One region of the Kitasatospora sp. NPDC094015 genome, then DNA from elsewhere that is predicted to be linked to it. Evidence: riboswitches for the same ligand, from Rfam matches in the RefSeq annotation. Region 1 holds a riboswitch; the other holds the start of a gene.
What was found. Region 1 has a riboswitch for glycine ahead of gcvP (aminomethyl-transferring glycine dehydrogenase). Riboswitches for the same ligand answer to the same signal wherever they lie in the genome.
Positions count from the first base shown of each region.

Region 2: another riboswitch for glycine. It lies ahead of gcvT (glycine cleavage system aminomethyltransferase GcvT); the one in region 1 lies ahead of gcvP (aminomethyl-transferring glycine dehydrogenase).

Region 1 covers NZ_JBEOUL010000036.1:12,097-17,383, forward strand. Annotated here, with positions in the region: gene ABT014_RS29805 (MFS transporter) at 1-1,228, opposite strand, end outside; gene ABT014_RS29810 (YsnF/AvaK domain-containing protein) at 1,429-2,253, opposite strand; partial or broken gene ABT014_RS29815 (PRC-barrel domain-containing protein) at 2,320-2,646, opposite strand; glycine riboswitch at 2,847-2,952, shown strand; gene gcvP (aminomethyl-transferring glycine dehydrogenase) at 3,191-5,287, shown strand, end outside.
Region 2 covers NZ_JBEOUL010000005.1:306,649-311,935, forward strand. Annotated here, with positions in the region: gene glyA (serine hydroxymethyltransferase) at 1-226, opposite strand, end outside; gene gcvH (glycine cleavage system protein GcvH) at 313-693, opposite strand; gene gcvT (glycine cleavage system aminomethyltransferase GcvT) at 771-1,889, opposite strand; glycine riboswitch at 2,066-2,170, opposite strand; gene ABT014_RS09325 (enhanced serine sensitivity protein SseB C-terminal domain-containing protein) at 2,329-3,117, shown strand; gene ABT014_RS09330 (enhanced serine sensitivity protein SseB C-terminal domain-containing protein) at 3,362-4,174, shown strand; gene ABT014_RS09335 (ABC transporter permease) at 4,786-5,287, shown strand, end outside.

The sequences.
Region 1 (5,287 bases):
CCGCGTTCATGCCGTTGGCGATGCCGCTCTGCTCGACCGGGACGGCGCCGTTGATGTACGCCGGCATGGCCGCGTAGGCGAGGCCGACACCGAGGCCGAAGACGGCGGAGGCGGTGTAGATGTCGCCCTCGGCGCTGTGCCGCAGGGCCAGGTAGGCCATCGAGACCGCGCCGAGCACGCCACCGAGGACCAGCGGCAGCCGCGGGCCGCGGCGGGCGATCAGCAGCGCGCCGACCGGGGCGGCGACCATCGAGCCGACCGCGGAGGGGAGCAGCATGACGCCGGCGTGCAGCACGGTGGCGGTGAAGCCGTAGTGGGTGAGCTTCTCCGGGGTCTGGGCGAAGTTGCTGATGACCAGGAAGGAGCCGTACATCCCGAAGCCGATCAGCAGGCCGGAGATGTTGGTGAAGGCGACGGCCGGGCGGGACATCATCTTCATGTCGACCAGCGGGTGGCTGACCTTGGTCTCGATGATGATCCAGACCAGCGCGACCACGGCGGCGACGGCGAACAGGCCGAGGGTCTTGTTGGAGGTCCAGCCCCAGTTGTTGCCCTGGCTGACGGCGACCAGCAGCGCGGACAGCCAGCCGGCGAGGGTGAGTGCGCCCAGCGGGTCGGCGCCGCCCTCCTTGTCGGTCACCGGGTCCTTGGGCACCCGCAGGGCGACCAGGGCGACCGCGATCAGGCCGAAGATCAGGCCCATCCAGAAGATGGACTTGTAGCTCCAGTGCTCCAGCAGCAGGCCGGTGGCGACCAGGCCGAGGCCGCTGCCGACGCCCATCGAGGCGCTGATCATCGCGACGCCGCCGGTGACCTTCTCCCGGGGGAGTTCGTCGCGGACGATGCTGATGGCCAGCGGCAGCACGCCACCGCCGGCGCCCTGCAGGACGCGGGCGACGACCAGCCAGGTGAAGGAGTGGGTGCCGACCGCGAGGGCGGAGCCGGCCACCAGGCCGGCCAGCGAGACCAGCAGCATCGGCTTGCGGCCGCGCAGGTCGCCGAACCGGCCGAGCAGCGGGGTGAGGACGGCGGCCGAGAGCAGGTTGGCCGTCATCAGCCAGGTGATGTTCGAGCCGGAGACGTTCAGTTCCTTGGCCAGCGAGGGCAGGATCGGGACGACTGCGGTCTGCACCACGCTGAACGCCAGCATGGCCAGCACGAGGGCGGGGAGCACCCGGGCACTGGTCGGCTTGTCGGCCGTGATGGCGGGCTGTGATGCCTCACTCACGGTTCTTCCTCCGGTTCTGGCTTCCCGAAGCGCGCTGCTTCAGGCACGAGATAGTGAATCGAATGAAGTAACCATGCCGCTGAATAGTTCAGTGTGTCAAATATCGAGTGGTGAAGCTTCGGTAAAGCCGAAGTCCCGCCCCCGGCGGACGCGGGGACGGGACTTCGAACGGCCTGCGACGAGCGGACGGTGACGGTGGCTCAGGACGGCCGCAGCGGCTCGGGGCGGTGGGCGTCCGGCATCGAACCGGAGGCCGGCGCCGACCGCTGGGCCTGGCCGGTCGGCGGGGTGTCCGCGGCGGCCGGGGCGGTGCTGTCGTGGATCTCCACCTGCTCGCGGCGCAGCTCCTCGCGGACCACGGCCTCCTCGGTGTAGCGCTCCACCACCAGGCGCACCCGCTCGATCGGCGCCAGGTACTTGCGCACCACCGGACGCTCCTCCCGCAGGGTGACCTCCTCGACGCCCTCGGCGATCTCCTGCTCGGTCAGCGCGGCCCGCTCTGCATCGGTGACCGGCACCCGCTCCACCCGGACCCGCTCGCGGACCACCGGGACCTTGCGCTCCACCGGCTCGCTGGTCACGTACTTGCGCAGCCGCGCGGTGCCCAGGACGTGCCACTCGGTGGTGATGTCGAGGCGCTCCTCCCGGCAGGTGACCTCCACCGGGTCGCCCGGCGAGCTAGGCGCCGCGGTGGTCGGGCGCTCCTGCTCGGGCCGGCCCTGCTCGGGCCGCAGCTGCTCCGGCCGCTTCTGCTCGGGCTGCTTCTCCTCGGGCATCCGGGTGTCGGGCGCGGACCTCGGCGGCGCCGTGTGCAGTGCCGTGGCCATCGGGCTGCCGTGCACCGTGGGCGCCTCGGCCGGCGCCGACATCGGTACGGCCATCGGCACGGCGGTCGGCGGGCCCGAGCCGAAGGAGGGCGGGGCGCTCAGGTTCGAGGATGCCGAGGACGTCGAGGACGTCGAGGACGTCGAGGACTCCGGCGGGGCCATCGTGGCCGGACCGGAGGAGACCTTGCCGAAGTCCATGTCCTTGCTGCGGTCGCCCGCCGCCACCGTGGCCGCCGCGGCGGCCGAACCGTTGGAGGCGGAGACCGGCTGGGTCGGACCGCCGGCGTCCAGCCCGTAGTAGCGGTAGAGCTGGAGCTCCTGCGCGGGCGAGAGGTGCTGGCCCACCCCGAAGTCCGGGGACTCCTTGATCAGTGACTTGTCGTAGGGCACCCGGAGCTCGTCGCCGGCGAACTCGCTGGTGGTCAGGGGGACGAAGGCGTCCCGGCCGAAGATCCCGGTCCGCACCGCGGCCCACTCCGGCTCGCCGGTGGCGTCGTCGAGGTACACCTCGTCCACCGTGCCGATCTTGTCACCGTTCCGGTCGACCGCCTTGTGTCCGATCAGGTCGCGCGGATCGATATCGGTCTGCACGCTGTCCTCCGTCCAACTGCTCCTGCGAATGGCCGTCAAGGGGGCGGTCGAAGGAGCTGGCCGTCCGCCACTTCACACGAAAAGCCATCAATCGGACGTGGGCGACCCGGGCGCCGCCGTCCGGGGCACGGCGGCGCCCGGCCCGTCCGACCTGGCCCGTGATCCGCGGGAACCGCGCTGGTACCCTGGGCGGCGACCGCCGAGCCCGCTCGGGAGAGTCCCTGAGCCCGCCGAAGCCGGGCGTCAGGGCGCCGAAGGAGCAACTCCTCCCCGGAATCTCTCAGGCACCCGTACCGTGTGGGACAGGTCACTCTGGAAAGCAGGGCAGGATCGCCGGCGCGGGAGCCGGCGGCACCACCCTCACCGACGGTGCAAGCCGGCGGGCGGCCCCCGGGCCTCCCGTGCGGGCGAAGCTCTCAGGTCCCGATGACAGAGGGGGAGGCCTGTCGGGTTCGTGCGCTCATGGCCGCCGCTGCTGCGCAGCGGCGAACGCCGGTCGGCGTCCGCACCCCAGCCGGTCATCGACCAGGAGGCTTCGACCCCCATGAACGCCCAGCCGACCAACGGTCGCCGCAGCGACGCCACCCTCACCGAGCTCGAGCAGGCAAGCCCCTTCGAGAACCGCCACATCGGGCCCGACGACGCCGCCCGGGCGAAGATGCTGGCCCACGTGGGCTACGGCTCGCTGGACGAGCTGTCCGACGCCGCCGTCCCGGACGCCATCAAGAGCCTGACCGCGCTCGGCCTGCCGGCCGGCCGCAGCGAGGCCGAGGTGCTCGCCGAGCTGCGCGCCCTGGCCGCCCGCAACCAGGTGTTCACCTCGATGATCGGCCTGGGCTACTACGGCACCTTCACCCCGCCGGTGATCCTGCGCAACGTGCTGGAGAACCCGGCCTGGTACACCGCCTACACGCCGTACCAGCCGGAGATCTCGCAGGGCCGGCTGGAGGCGCTGCTCAACTTCCAGACCCTGGTCTCCGACCTGACCGGCCTGGACACCTCCGGCTCCTCGCTGCTCGACGAGGGCACCGCCGCCGCCGAGGCGATGGCGCTGGCCCGCCGGGTCACCAAGGTCAAGGGCGGGGTCTTCCTGATCGACGCCGACACCCTGCCGCAGACCACCGCGGTGATCGAGACCCGCGCCGTGCCGACCGGTGTCGAGGTGGTCGTCGCCGATCTGTCCGAGGGCATCCCGGCCGAGATCGCCGAGCGCGGCGTCTTCGGCGTGCTGCTCCAGTACCCGGGCGCCTCCGGCGCGGTCCGCGACCTGGCCCCGCTGATCGAGCAGGCGCACGGCCTCGGGGCGGTCGTCGCGGTCGCCGCCGACCTGCTGGCGCTGACCCTGCTGAAGTCGCCGGGCGAGCTCGGCGCCGACATCGCCTGCGGCACCTCGCAGCGGTTCGGCGTGCCGATGGGCTTCGGCGGCCCGCACGCCGGCTACCTGGCCGTGCGCGCCCAGTACGCCCGGAACCTGCCCGGCCGCCTGGTCGGCGTCTCGGTCGACGTGGACGGCAACCGGGCCTACCGCCTGGCGCTGCAGACCCGCGAGCAGCACATCCGCCGCGAGAAGGCCACCAGCAACATCTGCACCGCCCAGGTGCTGCTCGCCGTGATGGCCTCGATGTACGCGGTCTACCACGGCCCCGACGGCCTGGCCGACATCGCCCGCCGCACCCACCGCTACGCGGCCGCGCTCGCCGACGGCCTGCGGGCCGGCGGCGTCGAGCTCGCCCACGGCGCGTTCTTCGACACCGTGACCGCCCGCGTCCCCGGGCGCGCCGACGAGGTGGTGGCCGCCGCGGCCGAGGCCGGGATCAACCTGTTCCGGGTCGACGCCGACACCCTCTCGATCTCCTGCGACGAGACCACCACCCGCGAGCACCTGGCGGGCGTCTGGGCCGCCTTCGGCCTGAAGGACGTCCAGGTGGCCGAGGCCGCCGACACGCTGCCCGCCGGCCTGCTGCGCGAGGACGAGTACCTGACCCACCCGGTCTTCCACAGCCACCGCTCGGAGACCGCCATGCTGCGCTACCTGCGCCGCCTGTCGGACCGGGACTACGCGCTGGACCGCGGCATGATCCCGCTCGGCTCCTGCACCATGAAGCTCAACGCCACCACCGAGATGGAGCCGGTGACCTGGCCCGAGTTCGGCCAGCTGCACCCGTTCGCCCCGGTCGAGCAGGTCGGCGGCTTCCTTGCCCTGATCCGCGAGCTGGAGCAGCAGCTGGTCGAGGTGACCGGCTACGACGCCGTCTCGATCCAGCCGAACGCCGGCTCCCAGGGCGAGCTGGCCGGCCTGCTCGCCGTCCGCGCGTACCACCTGGCCAACGGCGACGCCCAGCGCGACGTCTGCCTGATCCCCTCCTCCGCGCACGGCACCAACGCCGCCTCGGCCGTGATGGCCGGCATGCGGGTGGTCGTGGTCAAGACCCTGGTCGACGGCGACGTGGACGTCGAGGACCTCAAGGCCAAGATCGAGCAGCACCGCGACCAGCTCTCGGTGCTGATGGTCACCTACCCGTCCACCCACGGCGTGTACGAGACCGAGATCACCCAGATCTGCGCCCTGGTGCACGAGGCCGGCGGCCAGGTGTACGTCGACGGCGCCAACCTCAACGCGCTGGTCGGCCTCGCCAAGCCG
Region 2 (5,287 bases), on a different contig from region 1:
GCTCCACCACGTCGACGTGCTCGCAGCCGCCGTAGTAGCGCTTGCCGGGGTAGCCCTCGGCGTACTTGTTGGTCAGCACCGAGCCCTGGGCCTCCATGACCGCCACCGGGGCGAAGTTCTCGGAGGCGATCATTTCGAGGGTGGTCTGCTGGCGGTGCAGCTCGGCGTCGACCGCGGTCGCGATCTCCGGGTCGAGCGCGTGCAGGGACTGGTTGAGAACCGTCATGATGGGGTCTTCCCGTAGGGCTGGGCGGTTACCTGAGGGGAAGGGGCCGCCCGCCGCGCTGCGGCCGGCCCCCTTGCACGCGGTGGTCAGCCGCCGGTGGTGAAGGCGGTGTAGGCCTCGGCGTCGATCAGCTCGTCGGTCGCCTCGACCTTGAGCTTGAACAGCCAGGCGCCCTCGAACGGCTCGCCGTTGACCAGCGCCGGGTCGTCGATGACGGCCTGGTTGATCTCGACGATCTCGCCGGTGGCCGGCGAGTACAGGTCGCTGACCGACTTCGTGGACTCGAGCTCACCACAGGTCTCGCCGGCGGTGACGGTCTCGCCGACCTCCGGGAGCTGGACGTACACGATGTCGCCGAGCGCGTCGGCGGCGTGCTTGGTGATGCCGACGGTGGAGACGCCGTCCGCGTCAGCCGCGGTCAGCCACTCGTGCTCCTTGGTGTACTGCAGGTGCGTGGGGTTGCTCATGACGTCATTCTCCAGGATCGCAAGAGGGTAGGGCGAAGCAGTCCGCTGTGCGGACCGGAACCGGGGGTGCGTGGGCCTCAGCGGGCGCGCTTGTAGAACGGCAGCGCGACGACCTCGACCGGCTCGTGCTTGCCGCGGACGTCGACCGCGACCGCGGTGCCGGGGGCGGCGTGCGCCGCGTCCACGTACGCGATGGCGATCGGCTTGCCCAGGGTCGGCGAGGGCGAGCCGGAGGTGATCCGGCCGATCGGGGTGCCGTCGGCGGAGACCACGGCGTACTCGGCGCGCGGGACGCGCTTGCCCTCGGAGACCAGGCCGACCAGCACCTGCGGCGGGTTGGACTCGGCCGCGGCGGCGGCCTGCTCCAGCGCCTTGCGGCCGACGAACTCGCCGTCGTTGGTGGTCTTGTCGAACCGGACCACCCGGCCGAGGCCGGCGTCGAACGGGGTCAGGTCGGTGGAGAGCTCGTGCCCGTACAGCGGCATGCCGGCCTCCAGGCGCAGGGTGTCGCGGCAGGACAGCCCGCACGGCACCAGGCCCTTGTCGGCGCCGGCCTCGGTCAGCGCCTGCCACAGGTGCTCGGCGTCGGCCGGGGCGGAGAAGATCTCGAAGCCGTCCTCGCCGGTGTAGCCGGTGCGGGCCAGCCAGACCTGGCGGCCGGCCACCGTGGCGGGCAGCAGCGCGTAGTACTTGAGGCCGGGCAGGTCGGCGTCGGTCACCGAGGCCAGGATGCCGTTCGCCTCCGGGCCCTGGACGGCCAGCAGCGCGTAGGCGTCGCGGTCGTCGCGGACCACCGCGTCGAAGCCCGCGGCCCGCTCGGTCAGCGCGTCCAGCACCACCTGGGCGTTGGAGGCGTTGGCGACCACCATGTACTCGGTCTCGCCGGTGCGGTAGACGATCAGGTCGTCCAGGATGCCGCCGTCCTCGCGGCAGATCATCGTGTAGCGGGCGCGCAGCACGCCGAGCGCGGAGATGAAGCCGACCAGCGCGTGGTCCAGCAGCTCGCCGGCCTGCGGGCCGCTGACGGTGATCTCGCCCATGTGCGAGAGGTCGAACAGGCCGGCCCTGGTGCGGACCGCGAGGTGCTCCTCGCGCTCGGAGCCGTAGCGCAGCGGCATGTCCCAGCCGGCGAAGTCGGTCATGGTGGCGCCCAGCGAGCGGTGCAGGGCGTCGAGTGCGGTGTGGCGCAGGGACATGGTGGCGGGACTCCTCGGCTGGCACTGACAGGAGCGCACCCGCGTCTGGACGCGGGCATGCGGGGGCGGAGTCTCCCCGTCTGTCGTCACAACCTGAGAGCTTCACCGCAACCAAGGATGGCGGCTTGCACCGTGGGTGGGCGCACGGCGCGGCCGTGTCCACTTTCCAGATGTGCCTAGCCCGGGCGGTATGGGTGGCCTGAGAGATTCCGGGGAGGACTTGCTCCTTCGGCGCCGGCCCTGCCTGCATCAGGCACTCCGGACTCTCCCGCGCGGGTTCGAGCGGCCAGTATGAAGTTGGATCGGGGTCATCATGGCATGCCGGTGGGGCCCGGGGGGAGGGGGGCCGGGCGATACGCTCTGCTGGACGGTCGTTCGGCCGGCGCACGGGCCGCGCGGCAGGTGGCCCGCCCGGCCAGGTTGGAAGGGGCACAAGCGGATGGGGTACCCGGCGGGCGAGGCGCAGCCTTGGACGGAGCCGGGCTCGGCTCCCGAGGGCGGGAGCTGGCCGGTCAACGAGCTGGAACAGGTGCTCACCGCGGCGCTCGGTGACCCGGGCGCCACGCCACGGGTGATCGAGGTGCTGGCCCGCAGCCAGGTCTGGATCCCGCTGCCGGCCGGCGCGGACCGCCAGGGCGAGTCGCTGGACCTGCCCACCATCGAGCTGGCCGGCGCCCCGTACGTGCCGGTGTTCTCCTCGCAGGAGGAGTTCCTGCGCCAGGCGCCCGGGATGGCGTTCGCGATCGCGCCGATGTGGGAGTTCGCCCGCGGGCTGCCGCTGGGGATCGGGATCGCGGTCAACCCCGAGGCGCCGGTGGGCATCCCGGTGCCGCCGGAGGGCGTGGGGGAGCTGCGCCGCGGGCCGCAGGGCGAGCGCGGGGAGGCCGTCCTGGAGGGCGCCCGGGTGGCGCTGAAGGAGCCCGAGCCGCACCAGGAGCCGTACGCCTTCCTGGCTGCGGCCGGCGCCGAACTCGCGCTGCTGCCGGAAGTGTTGACGGCCCGCCGGGCGCTGGCCAAGGTGGAGGGCGAGGCCACCCTGCTCTACCTGGGCGTGCAGTTCGACCCGGGGCTGCCGGCCGACCCGGCCCGGGTGGGGGAGGCGCTCGGCCGGGCGCTCGCGACCGCCGCTCCGGCCTGGGGCGTCCACCTGGTGCTGCTCGACCTGGCCGCCGACCCGGTGGTCGACTGGCTGCTCGCCCGGGTGCGGCCGTTCTACGTCCGGGGCTGATCCACGGGCGGCGCCGGGCCGGTCGCCGGGCGGGGGAGCAACTCTCCGGTAGGGGATGGCGGTATGACGTTCGTCGGCCCGGCCCAATAGGGTTGCTGCCGACGACCCCGCGCGGCGGGGGGCGCGCAGGCGACGGGACGGGCGAGAGCGAGGTGGACGCGTGAGCGCGGGAGCGGCAGGCGGCAGCGCGCCGGGCCAGTGGGGCCCGGCCGGCGCGGCGCGTCCCGGTGGTGACCCGGGCGCGATCGAGCGCGCCCTGGGCCAGGTCGCGCCCGAGCGGTACGAGGCCTACGAGGCACTGCTGCGCGCGCTGGCCGAGGGCCAGGTCTGGATGCTGCTCTGGCACGGGCAGCCCGGCAGCCCGGACGCCCAGTACGGGAACATGGACATCGGCGGCCACGGCTACGCCCCGGCGGTCACCTCCCCCGGGCAGCTCACCGCCAGCGGCTGGGCCCGCGGCCACGAGGTGATCTCCGGCCTGGAGATCGCCAACGCGCTCTACCGCACCCGCTGGGGCCTGTGGCTCGACCCGCACGTGCCCGGCGGCGGGGTCGGCGTGCCCTGGGCCGACCTGCGCCGGATCGCGGTCGGCCTGGACCGGCTGCCGGCCGGGCCGCTCCAGCTCGGCGAGCCGCAGCTGCAGGCGCCGCAGTTCTACGAGGTGCTGGTCCGGCAGGCCGCGGAGGTCCGCCCGCTGCGCGCGCTGCGCCAGGCCTGGGTCCGGCCCGCACTGGGCGAGCCGTACCTGGCGATCGGCCTCGACCTGTACGACACCTCGCCGCCGGCGGTGGAGGCGGCCCGGGCGCTGGTCCAGCGCGCGGTCGCGCACGTGCCGGACGGCACCGCGGTGTCCACGGTGATGCTGGCCGACGAGTTCGACCCGGTCGCGATGTGGCTGCTTGCCAACGCGCGCCCGATCTTCGACCGGGAGAGCCACTACGGCCACCCGCAGGCCGCACCCCCGGCGTATCCGGGGTACGGCTATCCGCCCCCGCAGCACGGGCAGTCCGTGGCGGGCTGGCAGCAGCAGCCGTGGCCCGGTTACCCCGGCCGCTGAAACAGGTTCGTACACCATTTCCCTGAGCACCCGACGGGTTTTCCCGGGCGGGTGCTCCGTGCTGCCCGGGCGGCGGCCACCTGGCAGTTCTCCGCCATTGGCGACCTTCCGTCAGCATGCGTCTTGACAGGCGAGTAACCGCTGTGTGAAGAGCGATATGCGGTGGAAACAGTCGTGCATGCGGGCAGATCACGGTTGGGCATCCTTCACCGGTGGGGTCTGGCGCAAAGCTGTCCGAATGACACAGAGTTCTGCGCAATGCAGAGCGCGTGAACGAGCCCCACGAAGGCGAGCGCGCCAGCCGAAGTCACAGGTCCGTGCGACGAGCATTCCGTCGGGCCGCACCGCGCACATCTGCACCGCCCCGCACCACCGGCACCATCCGAAGTCCAGCCTCCTCTGACCCGACCCCCACGCCGAGTCAGCGGCCGGCTCCCCCTGAAAACGAACTCTGCACCGCCGCAACGGTTTTCGGTACCACCGCACCGCTCTGCACACGCACCTGTCACGATCCCGGGCCACCCGGGGCCAGGCCCGGACCGGGCCCGGACCCGGCCGGGGGAGGCGACACCGTGGGCCGGCCACCGTCGGCGAGGGGAACGAACTGACTCATGAGCACACCCACCGAGACCACCGGTCCCGAGGCCGAGGCGACGCCCGTCGCGGCCGCCGGCCCGTCCAAGAAGATCGAAGGACGGTCCCCCGGCCGGATCGCCTGGGACCGCCTGAAGCGTGACAAGGTCGCCCTGGCCGGCGGCATCGTGGTGATCCTGCTGATCCTGGTGGCGCTCTTCGCCCCGGTCCTCACCGCGTTGTTCGGCCACCCGGTCGACGAGCCGCACCCGGACCAGATCAACCCCGACCTGGGCCTGCCCAACCACCCCTTCGGTGGGATGAGCAGCGACTTCCTGCTGGGCGTGGACCCGACCTTCGGTCGGGACGTCTTCAGCCGGATCATCTACGGCGCCCGGATCTCGCTGGGCGTGGCCTTCTCCGCGGCGATCGTCTCCGTGGTGATCGGCGTGGTGATGGGCATCGCGGCCGGCTACTTCGGCGGCTGGGTCGACTCGGTGATCAGCCGGGTGATGGACGTGCTGCTCGCCTTCCCGCAGC